DNA from 3 places in the Paenarthrobacter sp. NPDC089988 genome. Region 1 is predicted to be linked to each of the others. Evidence: riboswitches for the same ligand, from Rfam matches in the RefSeq annotation. Region 1 holds a riboswitch; each other region holds the start of a gene.
The links. Region 1 has a riboswitch for S-adenosylmethionine ahead of ACIPV6_RS12600 (DUF1737 domain-containing protein). Riboswitches for the same ligand answer to the same signal wherever they lie in the genome.
Positions count from the first base shown of each region.

Region 2: linked by a shared signal. The riboswitch ahead of ACIPV6_RS05190 (aminotransferase class V-fold PLP-dependent enzyme) and the one ahead of ACIPV6_RS12600 (DUF1737 domain-containing protein) in region 1 are both predicted to bind S-adenosylmethionine.
Region 3: linked by a shared signal. The riboswitch ahead of ACIPV6_RS13760 (homoserine O-acetyltransferase) and the one ahead of ACIPV6_RS12600 (DUF1737 domain-containing protein) in region 1 are both predicted to bind S-adenosylmethionine.

Region 1 is NZ_JBIVGD010000009.1:126,686-130,958, forward strand. Features, by position in the region: gene ACIPV6_RS12590 (NtaA/DmoA family FMN-dependent monooxygenase) at 1-226, opposite strand, end outside; gene ACIPV6_RS12595 (SulP family inorganic anion transporter) at 349-2,040, shown strand; SAM riboswitch class IV at 2,122-2,235, shown strand; gene ACIPV6_RS12600 (DUF1737 domain-containing protein) at 2,249-2,515, shown strand; gene ACIPV6_RS12605 (rhodanese-like domain-containing protein) at 2,512-2,922, shown strand; gene ACIPV6_RS12610 (O-succinylhomoserine sulfhydrylase) at 2,925-4,133, shown strand; gene ACIPV6_RS12615 (glutamate--cysteine ligase) at 4,219-4,273, opposite strand, start outside.
Region 2 is NZ_JBIVGD010000002.1:413,084-417,356, forward strand. Features, by position in the region: gene ACIPV6_RS05185 (class I SAM-dependent methyltransferase) at 1-627, opposite strand, end outside; gene ACIPV6_RS05190 (aminotransferase class V-fold PLP-dependent enzyme) at 717-2,111, opposite strand; SAM riboswitch class IV at 2,145-2,258, opposite strand; gene hisN (histidinol-phosphatase) at 2,405-3,217, opposite strand; gene ACIPV6_RS05200 (ribosome small subunit-dependent GTPase A) at 3,272-4,273, opposite strand, start outside.
Region 3 is NZ_JBIVGD010000010.1:170,377-174,649, forward strand. Features, by position in the region: gene ACIPV6_RS13755 (winged helix DNA-binding domain-containing protein) at 1-1,128, shown strand, start outside; gene ACIPV6_RS13760 (homoserine O-acetyltransferase) at 1,166-2,287, opposite strand; SAM riboswitch class IV at 2,302-2,416, opposite strand; gene ACIPV6_RS13765 (bifunctional o-acetylhomoserine/o-acetylserine sulfhydrylase) at 2,579-3,919, opposite strand; gene ACIPV6_RS13770 (VOC family protein) at 4,133-4,273, shown strand, end outside.

The DNA of each region.
Region 1 (4,273 bases):
CCGTGCCGCCGTACGTATCCGGGACGGTGAGGGAATCCTCGATGATGAACAGGTCCAGCCCGGATCGCTCAAACGCCCTCACAGCCTCCTGGTACAGCGCGGGTTTCTTCCAGTCGTAGCCCAGGCCGTAGCCGGGAGTCCCCCAGCCCTGGACTCCGAATCCGTGGCCCACGAACCATCCAAAATGCAGCATGGGCTTGAGTGTAGAACTGCTGTGTCCGTTCACCGCGACCTGATTTCATGCGAAGTTACAGGGGGTCGTACTGCGTCAATTATGCTCCCGCGGCGTCACATTTTGGGGCCCTCCCCGGCCTTCCCCCGGCACGCCCCGTCCGGAATGATCTGTGTATGGGCGCCTCGGCCAACGTGCACTCAGCCATGAAGCGGCTCGGTGGTTTCCGGGCCCACAAGGGCTACAAACGCGAATGGATCCGCCACGATATCGTGGCGGGCGCGGCCCTGTTCGCGCTGTTGGTCCCCGCGGGCATGGCGTATGCGCAGGCAGCCGGGCTGCCGCCTGTCACCGGGCTCTATGCAACCGTCGTTCCCCTCCTCGTGTACGCCGTCGTGGGTCCTTCCCGCATCATGGTCCTCGGGCCCGACTCCGCCCTGGCGCCCCTTATCGCAGCGGCGGTGATCCCTTTGGCGGCCGGGAGCAGCGAAAGATCCGTGGCTCTGGCGGGACTTCTGGCGTTGCTGGTGGGAGCCATCATGTTGGCCGGCTCCGCAGTGAAACTGGGGACCATCACCGGCCTGCTCTCCAAGCCCATCCGGCTGGGGTACCTGAACGGGATCGCGCTGCTGGTGGCCCTCTCGCAGCTGCCGGCTTTCCTGGGGATAGAGGCCGACGGCGACATCTGGCAGAAGCTGGCACAGGTCACCTCCGCGGTAGTCACCGGAGGTGTCAACGTCCCCGCACTGCTGCTGGGGGTTGGTTCGCTGGCGCTCATTTGGATCCCGAAGCTCATGAAGTGGAAGGTGCCAGGGGTCTTGTTCGCCGTTGTGGGCTCATGCGTGGCTACGGCTGTGCTGGGCCTGGGTGGTGCCGTAAAGGTGGCCGGGGTCCTGCCGCAGGGAGTGCCGGCGCCCGCGCTGGTGGGCCTTGAATGGGCCGACGTCCTTATGCTGCTGCCGGCGGCGGCAGGCATTGCCCTCATGGCTTTTGCGGACACCGGCGTCCTGTCACAGTCGCTCGCAGCCAAGGAGGGCAAGCGGGTGTCCGGCAACAGGGAGATGGCAGCACTCGGAGCGGCCAATGCTGCCACCGGGCTGCTGGGCGGCTTTCCCATTTCCGGAAGTTCATCCAGGACCCCGGTAGCCGTGGATGCCGGCGCCAAGTCCCAGATGACCGGGGTGGTGGGCTCGGTGTTGGTACTGGCCTTTATGCTCCTGGCCCCGGGAGTCACCCAATACCTGCCCTCGGCGACGCTCGCCGCCGTCGTCATAGCGGCCGCCATAGCACTCGCGGATCCCTCCGGAGTCAAGCGGCTGCTTGTCCTAAGCCGCAGTGAGTCCGTGGTGATGCTCGCTGCGTTCCTGGGCGTCCTGACGCTGGGCGTCCTGCAGGGCATAGTGGTTGCGATCGCGTTGGCGTTGCTGGACTTCGTCCGCCGGGCGTGGGATCCGTACCGCGTGGAGCTCGGTGCCGAGAAAGGCCTTCCCGGCTACCACGACCTCGACCGGCACCCCGAAGGCCAGCGGATTCCGGGACTCCTCATCCTTCGCTTCGATGCTCCCCTTTTCTTTGGAAACGGCCAGGTACTGGCAACTTTCGTCCGGGAGGAACTCGGCGACGCACCCCAAGGCATCACCCACGTTGTCCTGGCGTCCGAACCCATCACCGGGATTGATACCACCGCCTTGGATGACCTTGTCACCTTGGATGAGTGGCTTGCGGTGAAGGGCGTCAACCTGGTCTTCGCCGAACTCAAGGGACCGGTCAAGGACAAACTCCTGCGCCTCGGCTCTGCGGCGCGGTTCACACCGGACCATTTCTTTCCCACCATCGGCGCTGCGGTCCGCTCGCTGCGGAGCGGGTGAGCCACGCCGGTTACGCAACATGACGACGGCGGCATCGTCACCAAATGCGGGGCCATGGCTGTGGATGTTACGTTTTTCTTGAGTAATGAGCACCAGCGTTAAGCCCTGACTTGCTGGTCGGCAACCCTCTCCCGCGGCGGGGTGCCTCAGGTGACTACTCGGCGTATTCGACACTTCGAACTGCAAGCGTGACTGAGGAGCACCACGAATGCCTGAAACTACTGAAGAAAAACTCTCGTACCGCCTGATCACAGGCCCCGACACCCGTGAATTCTGCGAACGGATCAGCAATGCCCTGGCTGAGGGCTACGTCCTGCACGGAAATCCCGCAGCGACGTTCAATGGCACTGACGTGATCGTTGCACAGGCCGTCATTTTGCCCGCTGCAGTGGCCAGTGCGGACGCGGCCGTGGCGAGCGCCGTGGACGAGTTGGACAACTACGAGGACGAGGAAGCATTCGAGGGCCACGCATGAGCTACGCAGGTGACCTGACCCCGCAGGACGCATGGGCAAAACTTGAAGACGGCGCCATCCTGGTGGACGTGCGCACCGAGGGCGAATGGGCCCACATCGGCATCCCGGACACCAAGGCCACGGAAAACGATCCCTTGTTCATCCAGTGGAACCTCGCCGGTGGCATCCCGAACTCGCGGTTCCTCGAGGACCTGCTGCAGCAGGCCCCAGAGGGCGACGGCGTGGAGCTCGTTTTCATCTGCCGCTCGGGCCAGCGCTCCATCTCAGCCGCGATCGCCGCCACCCAGGCCGGTTTCACTGCCTACAACGTCCTTGAAGGCTTCGAAGGCGAACCCGACCGTTACGGCGAACGAACCGTGAACGGCTGGAAGAACCGTGGCCTGCCTACGAACCTGGGGAACGACTAAAAGTGACTTTCAATCCTGACGCCGCCGGCTGGAGCCCAGACACCCAGGCCGTCCGCGGTGGCCTTGACCGTACCAACTTCCAGGAAACCGCAGAGCCGGTTTTCCTGAACTCCGGCTTCGTGTACGAATCCGCCGCGGCCGCCGAACGCGCCTTCACGGGCGAAGACGAGCGCTTCGTCTACTCGCGCTACGGCAACCCGACCGTGGCCACCTTCCAGGAGCGTTTGCGCCTCCTCGAAGGCACCGAAGCTTGCTTTGCGACGGCGTCCGGCATGTCCGCGGTCTTCACGGCCCTGGGTGCCCTGCTGGGTGCCGGCGACCGTGTGGTTGCCGCCCGCTCGCTGTTCGGCTCCTGCTTTGTGATCCTCAACGAGATCCTGCCACGCTGGGGTGTGGAGACCGTCTTCGTGGACGGTCCGGACCTGGACCAGTGGCGCGCTGCGCTCTCTGAACCCACAACCGCCGTCTTCTTCGAATCCCCGTCCAACCCGATGCAGGAGATCGTGGACATCGCGGCCGTCAGCGAACTGGCCCATGCCGCGGGGGCGACTGTCGTCGTCGACAATGTCTTCGCCACTCCCCTGTTGCAGCGCTGCGGCGACCTGGGCGCGGACGTTATCGTCTACTCCGGCACCAAACACATCGACGGCCAGGGGCGCGTCATGGGCGGGGCGATCCTGGGCACCAAGGAATACATCGACGGCCCCGTCAAGCAGCTCATGCGCCACACCGGGCCTTCCCTTTCCTCGTTCAACGCGTGGGTGCTCACCAAGGGCCTGGAGACCATCGGCCTGCGCGTGAACCACAGCTCGGCTTCCGCGCTGAAGATCGCCGAGTGGCTTGAGCAGCAGCCGGCCATCAGCTGGGTCAAGTACCCGCTGCTGAAGTCGCACCCGCAGTACGAGCTCGCCACCAAGCAGATGAAGGCCGGCGGAACCGTGCTCACGTTCGAGCTCTCTCCGTCCGGTGGCCGCACAGCCAAGGAAGCTGCATTCGCGCTCCTGGACGGGCTGGGCGTCATCGACATCTCCAACAACCTGGGCGACTCCAAGTCCCTCATCACCCACCCGGCCACCACCACGCACCGCGCCATGGGACCGGAGGGTCGCGCAGCGATCGGGTTGAGCGATGGTGTGGTCCGGTTGTCCGTAGGCCTTGAGGACGTGGACGATCTCATCCTGGATCTGGAGAAGGCCCTCAAACAGGTCTAACCTTCATGGACCGGCGAACCCCAGCCAACAGCGGGGCAGACGAAGCCTGCGAGGCCCTGGACGCGCTTGGCCACGCCTGCGCGCCCTAGAGCCGCCGGACTCTTGTGAGCACCGGCCCGGGTTCCTTGTGCGCGTCGGCT
Region 2 (4,273 bases), on a different contig from region 1:
TTCCATGATGTCCTCGGGGGACACGGGGTCCTCCCAACGGGTGACATGGCATTCCAAGCCGGTGAACTCCGCACCGATGGCCGGCCGGAAACCCGGTTTGTGTACGTCGCCGGCATGCATGATGCGTGAAAGGCGGTGCACCCATGGGAGGGAAGTATCCAATTGGTTCCAGATCAGGCCCAGGACGCCATGCGGACGGAGCACCCGGGCGAGTTCCGTGCTGGCTTTGACGGGATCGCACCAATGCCAGGCTTGGGCAACACTGACGACGTCGAAAGCTGAGTCCGCCAGTCCGCTCGCCTCGGCGGTACCCTCCAACGCATGGACTTGGGGGCACGACAGGCGCAGCTGCGCCAGCATGTCCGTGGAAGGATCGACGGCGGCAACCTCAAGGCCGCGGTCTACGAGCAGCGCCGTGAATTTCCCCGTACCAGCGCCGATGTCGGCTGCGGACTGCGCGCCTGCAGGGAGAAGCCAATCCACGGAGTCTGCGGGGTAGCCGGGACGCACCGAATGGTAGTGCTCGCCGCCATCCTGGAAGCTCTGCCCCAGTTCATTGCGCCGGACCGCGTGCAGCTTGGGCCCGCCTGGTGGATGCGAACCGCTTGAAGGGCCTTGGGACCGCATGGCTCTGTACAGACTCCTTTACCGCGAACGCCGGAAATACCCTACGAATTTACAGCAAGGCAGGGCTGGCCGGTTCAGGCAAAGTGCGGTCAGTCCACGATGCAGGGAGCAGCGCCCGCGGTACCGGGAGTGTTGGGGGCCCATTCGGGATAGCTGCGGTGGTCGTTCGCGGGAACCCAGCGGCCCTCGTCCACCACGTAGTCCCAGCCCAGCCCGGTGCCCTTCAGCTCCTGGATGCCCTTGAGCAGCCGGGCAGCGTCCTCCAGGCGGGAGCCCACACCGAAGCTGGCACGCAGGGATCCGGACGGCAGTCCGAGGCGCTTGAGGAGCGGGTGTGCGCAGAACCGGCCATCACGAAGGCCCACTCCGTGTTCCGCAGACAGGTAGGCGGCCACGAGGCCGGCGTCGAATCCCTCCACCGAGAAGTTGACCACGCCGATGGTGTCCGTGGAATCGCTGAAGATCTGGTGGACGGTGACCCCGTCGATGGACTGCAGGCCCTCCACAAGGTAGGAGCGGATGGCGGCCTCGTGGTCGTGCCAGGCCTGCTGGTCAAGGCCGGCCAGGACCTGCGTGGCCCGGGCCAGGGTGGCGGCACCGAGGACGTTGGGGGATCCACCTTCATGGCGGGCCGGACCCGTAGCCCAGCTGACGGAGTCCAGACGGGCTTCACGGACTGCGCCACCGCCGGCAAGGTGCGGCGTTCCGGCGTCGAGCCAATCGGGGCGGCCTACCACTACGCCGGCACCAAAGGGAGCGTACAGCTTGTGGCCGGAGAAGACCACGTAGTCCACGTCCGCTTCGGCGATGTTGATCCGGCGGTGCGGAGCGAGCTGGGCAGCGTCCACCACGATGCGGGCACCGAATTCGTGGGCCAGTGCAGCCAATTCCGCAATGGGAAGGATTTCACCGGTGACGTTGGACGCCCCCGTGACGGCGAGCAGGGAAACTCCGCCCTGGCTCAGCTCATGGCGCAGGTTGGCGACGGTGGCCGCCAATGTGGAGGCAGCGACGACGCTGCGGTGGGGCACGCCTTGCCACGGCAGCAGGTTGGCGTGGTGTTCGATGTCCAGGTACAGGACTTCGCCGGTTGGCGTACCGTCGATCTGCGGAAGGCAGCCGGCCAGCAGGTTCAGGGAGTCGGTGGTGTTACGGGTAAAGATGACGGAGTCATCCGGGCGGCCGCCTACGAAGTCGCGCACGATGTCGCGGGAGTTTTCATAGACCGACGTGCTGATTTGGGAAGCGAATCCGGCGCCGCGGTGCACGCTCGCGTAGTACGGCAGGACCTCATTCAGGTACGCGGACACGATGGTCAACGCCGGCGCGGAAGCGCCGTAGTCCAGGTTGGCGTAGCGGACGTGACCGCCCTGGATCAGTGGTGCCTGCAGTTCCGCGCCGGTGACGGCAGCAAGGGGCCTGCCGGCCGCGGCTTCCTGCGTGACTGTGGGAAGGACGGTGGAATCGAACGCAACAGTGCTCATGGGACCTCACTCAAGAGGGACCCCCTTGCGGGGGATCCGCGCTTGCCGTATCCGTTCCGGACCGGCCTGGTCGTCACCCGGGGCACCCCACCGCGAATGGAGGGTTGCCGGCCAGCAAACCGGGGTTTAGCGCTGGCACTCGTGACCTGTAAGAAGACATTAAGGCACCCTGCATGCCGGACACAAAGCCGTCCACTTTGTTAAGCGCATTGTTACGCAGGATGCGGAAATGGCAGATTTGGCGAATAAAGTGCGGCGGACGCCTCCCAGGGGAGGCTTCCGCCGTCGATAATTCAGAGGAGGTCGTCGATTCCCGGGTTGAGGCGTTTCAGGACCTCGGAGTGCAGGATCGAATTCGTTGCCAGCGCGTTGCCGCCGAACGGGCCATCTTCGCCTTCCAGGGAGGTGAACCGGCCGCCGGCCTCCGTGACGATAGGCACGAGCGCCGCCATGTCATAGAGGTTCAGTTCGGGTTCGCAGGCGATGTCCACGGCGCCTTCGGCCACCAGGCAGTAGGACCAGAAGTCCCCGTAGGCGCGCGTACGCCAAATGTCCTCGGTGAGGCCGAGGAACTCGTCAAGGTTGCCGCGTTCCTTCCATCCGGACAGGCTTGAGTAGGACATCGACGCGTCCGCGAGCGTGGAAACGTTGGAAACCTTCAGTCGGGTGGCCGAGGCCAACGAGCGACCCATGTAGGCGCCCATGCTTTTGGCCGCCCACCAGCGCTTGCCCAAGGCTGGTGCGCTGACCACGCCAACCACGGGTTCGCCTTCGTCGATCAGGGCGATGAGGGTTGCCCACACCGGGACGCCCCTGACAAAATTCTTGGTGCCATCGATGGGGTCGATGACCCAGCGCCGTGAACCGTGGCCGCTGCTCCCGAATTCCTCGCCGAGGACGGCATCGCGGGGGCGTGAACGCGACAACTGTCCGCGGATGGCTTCCTCTGCGGCCTTGTCCGCATCCGTGACCGGCGTCAGGTCGGGTTTGGTTTCGATCTGCAGGTCCAGGGCCTTGAACCGGTCCATGGTCTGGGCGTCCACGGAATCGGCCAGGACGTGGGCCAATCGCAAGTCATCGTTGTAGCTGGAAACGGGTTGGGTCATGCCACCAAACTATCGTGGATCGTTCACGCGCCGGGGGAGGTGAGGCTCCGACCCTCAGTTGACGGTGCCCAATTCCTTGGTTTCCTTGGCTTCCAGGCGGGGGTCGGCACCGAGCAGTCGCCTGAGCGAAGCCAGCCGGGCAACACCGGACGGGCCGGCGTTGCCTTGCTTGACCCACTCGTCCAGCCCACAGTTCACTGCACTTGCGTCATGCTTGCAGCCGCGGTCGCAGGCTTCCGTGCCGGGCTCCAGGTCGGGGAAGGAATGCAGGATGCGGTCCGCATCCACGTGGGCAAGGCCGAACGAACGGATGCCCGGGGTGTCGATGATCCAACTACCGGAAGGAGCGTCCGCCAGTTTGAGGGCCAAGGCAGAGGACGAGGTGTGGCGTCCGCGCCCGGTGACGGCATTAACCCCGCCGGTTGCCCGTTCGGCACCTGTGAGGGCATTGACCATGGTGGACTTGCCGACGCCCGAGTGCCCCAGCATGACGGTTACCTTGCCGTCGAGGTGGGAACGCAGGCGGGAGACGGCGTCGCTGTCCAAACGGGCGGAGAGCCCGTCATCTGAACGCGCGTCGATGCCGGAGGCCTGCGAATCCGCCGTGCGGCTGATGATGACCGGAAAATCGAGGCTGAGGTAAGTGGCCAGCAGTTCGGCAGGATCCTTGACGTCCGCCTTGGTGACGAGGAGCAGCGGCTCGATGCCGGCGTCGTAGGCCGCTACCAGTGCGCGGTCGATGAAGCCGGTGCGGGGCTCCGGGTTCGCTGCAGCCACCACCACCACCAATTGGTCCGCGTTGGCCACCACGACGCGCTCGATCGGATCGGTGTCGTCCGCACTGCGGCGCAGGAGCGTCCGGCGTTCCTCGACGCGGACCAGCCGTGCGAGGGTATCCGGGCCACCGGAAACATCACCCACGAGTGCCACGAAATCACCCGGGACCACCGGGTTCCGGCGCAGTTCGCGGGCCCGTGCGGCAATGACCACCCGCTCATTGTCGGTGTCCTCACCAACCACGGCGGTATAGCGGCCGCGGTCCACCGTGATGATCCT
Region 3 (4,273 bases), on a different contig from region 1:
CGCCGTCAGCAACTCCGGGCCCCTTTCGCGGAGGGTGCCCCCGATGCGCTCAAGAACCTCCTCGCCGTCCAGGCCCAGGAGTTTCCCTACGCGAGGTGGTCGCTGGCGCAACGGACACCCGAAGCTTCCGCTGCGGACGTGGAGGAACTCGTGGCGGACGGCACCATCCTGCGGACCCACATCCTCAGACCCACCTGGCATTTTGTGCACCGGGACGATCTCGGCTGGCTGATGGCGTTGTCCGCAGACCGGTTGCACCAGGGAAACAAGGGAATGTACCGGCAGACCGGAGTGGACGAAGCCTCAGCCGCCCGCAGCGGAATCATCCTGGCCGGGGCGGTGTCCGGCGGGGCGCACAAGACACGCGAGGAACTCTCCGCGGTCCTGGAGGAAGCGGGCTTCCCGGGCAAGGGACTTGGCTTCGTGTACCACCTCATGCACGCAGAGATCAGCCGGATCCTGGTCAGCGGAACGCCCGTCCGTTCCTCCGGGGGTACCCTCAAGCAGACGTACGCGCTGTTCGGGGAACGGGTACCTAAGCCTGGACCTGACGCTTTGGACGCCGATGGACGGGACCAGGCGCTGGGCCAGTTGGCCTTGCGGTACTTCACCAGCCGTGGCCCGGCCACTGTCAAGGATTGCTCGGCGTGGTCCGGCCTGACAATGAAGGACGTGAAGCGCGGCCTGGACGTAGCATACGACGTGTCCCCGGGGTCCCTGGCCGCACTCGGGATCGACGGGCTGGACTTCTACCTGGCAGCGGAGGATGTTACCGGCATGGAACCGTCCCGGGCGGCTGGCGCAGGTCCGGAGGCTGGCTCAGGTCCGGACGCGGCACTCCCCCGGGTGGACCTCATCCAGTGCTACGACGAGTACGTCATGGGCTACTCCCAGTCCCGGCACTACCTCGGCGGCGTGGCACCCTACTTCCCGGAAAACGGCGGCCCCATGCACGTAGTCCTGCTGGATGGCAGGCTGGCCGGCTGGTGGCGGCACGGATTCGCCGGCAACACCTGCGAACTCGACGTGCGGATGAACCAGCCCGCCACGCCCGCCGTCCAGCGGGCCCTCGAGGCGGAAGTGGACCGGTACGGCAGGTTCCTGGGCATGGAAGCCCGGCTGGCCTGACGGCAATGCCCGTTGGACAGCCGGCCCAGTGCCCGGCCTAGGCGAAGAAGGACTCCCGCAACTGCGCCGAGAGCTGCCCGATCTCCGTGAGGAAGCCGTCGTGGCCGATCGGTGCCTCGATAACATGCACCGGAACGTCACCCGGCAGCGCCGCCGCAAGTTCGCGGGACTGCGCCGGGAAGTACAGCCGGTCCGTGTCCACCGCTGCGATGAAGAACTCGGCCGTGGTGCGCTCCAGCGCTTCCTCCAAAGAGCCGCGCCCCCGGGTGACATCGTGGCTCATGAGGGCCTCGGTGATGGCGATGTAGCTGTTGGCGTCGAAGCGGCGCACCAGCTTGGTCCCCTGGTGGTCGAGGTAGCTTTCCACCTGGTAGCGACCACGCTTCCCCAGGATGGCGGCGGCGAGCGGAGTTTCCTGGTGCTGCGCTTCGCGGCCGAAACGGACATCCAGTTCCAGGGCCGAACGGTAGGTGATGTGGGCGATCCTCCGGGCCAGGGCGAGGCCGGCCTCGGGCGCGGCACCCTGGTAGTAGTCGCCGTCGTTGAAGTTGGGGTCCTGGCGGATGGCGAGCGTCTGCGACTGGGCGAAGGCGATCTGTTCCGCGGTGCTGTAGGCACCCACGGACACCACCGCACAACGCTTGACCCTGTCCGGGAACGTGACGGCCCATTCGAGCGCACGGGCACCTCCCATGGAACCGCCCAGGACGGAGTGCCAGGCACGGATTCCCAAGGCGTCCGCGAGGCGGGACTCGGCCTCGGTAGTGTCACGCAGGGTGACCAGCGGGAAGCGGGAACCCCACGGCCGTCCATCGGGCGCGGCCGAGGAGGGCCCCGTGCTGCCGTAGCAACCACCCACGATGTTGATGGAGATGACGAAGAACCGGTTGGTATCGATCGTGGCGCCGGGCCCAACCAGTTGTTCCCACCAGCCATCCTCGTCCGTGGCACCACGGGCAACGTGGGTGCTACCGGTCAGGGCATGCTCCACCAGCACGGCGTTCGAGGCATCGGCGTTCAGTTGGCCCCATGTTTCGTAGGCCAGCACAACATCGGGAAGGAAACCGCCGGCTTCGAGTTCCAGCGGGCCCACGTGGGCAAACTTGACGGTTCCGTCTGCTTCCTCGGATGTGGGAAGGGCTGTAGCAGTAATGGTCATTCCTTTGACACCTAACCTCGCGCTTGCCCACCGCCTTTCGTGCGGCAGGCCAGGTCCTCACCCGGGGCACCCCACCGCGGAGGAGGGTTGCCGGCCAGCAAGCCGGGGCTGTCACTGGCACTCATGACCTAATACGTAAGAGTCTAGGAAGAACACAGCCGTTCTGGCGAAGAATGTGACAGCTGTGTGACGGTTTGGGGCATCTTCGTTCATTAAAGAGCACTCGGGGGCGCCGCCCGGCGAATAATCGACAGCCGGGCAGCGCCACCGCATGTCACAGCAGTTCCGGCGTCAGGCGCCCTTGGCTGCGCGGAAACCGGATTCGAGGTCGGCGATGATGTCATCAACGTGCTCGATGCCCACCGCGAGCCGGACCAGTCCCGGAGTAACGCCGGCTACAGCCTGCTGCTCCACGGTCAGCTGGCTGTGGGTGGTGGACGCGGGGTGAATCACCAGGGACCGGATATCGCCGATGTTGGCCACATGCGAGTGCAGTTCCAGGGCGTCCACGAACCGCTTGCCCGCTTCCACGCCGCCCCTGATGGTGAACGCGACAACCGCACCGGTACCACGGGGGCCATACTTGCGGCCACGCTCAAACCAGGGGCTGGACGGCAGCCCCGCAAAGGCGACGGATTCGACGTCGTCATGGGCTTCCAGCCATTCGGCCACTTTGGTGGCGTTCGCGACGTGACGCTCCACGCGCAGGCTCAGGGTTTCCAGGCCTTGGGCAATGAGGAAGGCATTGAAGGGCGAAACCGCCGAGCCGAGGTCGCGCAGCAACTGGACGCGGGCCTTCAGGATGTAGGAAAGGTTGGCGCCGAGAGCGCCGTCCTTGCCAAGGTCGCGGGCGTAGACCAGGCCGTTGTAGCTGGGGTCCGGGGTGTTGAAATTGGGGAAGCGTTCCGGATCCTTGCCGAAATCGAAGTTTCCGGAGTCCACAATGACGCCGGCAATCGCCGCGCCGTGCCCGCCCAGGTACTTGGTGGCCGAATGGACCACGATGTCCGCGCCCCATTCGATGGGACGGATAAGGTACGGCGTCGAGAGCGTGTTGTCCACGATCAGCGGAACGCCGGCTTCATGGGCCACCTTCGCGATGCCCTCGATGTCCAGGACGTCCTGGCGCGGGTTGGAAACCACCTCGCCGAAGAACAGCTTGGTGTTCGGCTGGACGGCGTTGCGCCACTGCTCGAGGCTGTCCGGGTCCTCGACGAAAGTCACGGAGATCCCGAACTTCTTCAGGGTGTGGGCCAGCAGGTTGTAGGTCCCGCCGTAAAGACTGGGGCTGGCCACCACATGGTCGCCGGCCTCGGCGATGTTGAGGATGGCGAAGGTTTCCGCGGCCTGCCCGGAGCTGAGGAGCAGGGCGCCCAGGCCACCCTCGAGGCTGGCGATCCGCTGCTCCACGGCATCCTGGGTGGGGTTGCCAATGCGGGTGTAGATCGGGGCAAGCTCAGCCAGGGCGAAACGGTTGGCGGCGCTCTCGGCGCTGGGGAACACAAAGGACGTGGTCTGGTAGATCGGAAGCGACCTGGCTCCGGTGGCGGAATCGGGTTCCTGGCCTGCGTGGATCTGGCGGGTTTCGAAAGACCATCCTTGGGACATTGCGTTCTCCTCTTCGTGGCGCACGGGTTTGCGGTGGACAGTGGGTGCTTGGAACTGCGGCCAGTCTAGGAAGGCTCCGCGGCATTGCACAGCTTTGTGACGAAGACAGTATTTTTCGGTCCTCGGGCGTCATTCCGGCGTCCCGCCACGACCCCCGCCATTGCCCTTCCATAACATCCCACCTTGGTTAGGCTTGACTTAGCTGAGACCCGAATCACAAAGTGCCAAGATGAAGCCATGCGCATGGATCACGTCTCTTACGCTTGTGAACGAGATGGCCTTCTGGCCACGACAGAACGAATTTCCGCAGCATTGGGAGTGGACGCAGTCCGGGGCGGAGTGCACCCGCGCTTCGGTACCCGGAACATGATCATTCCC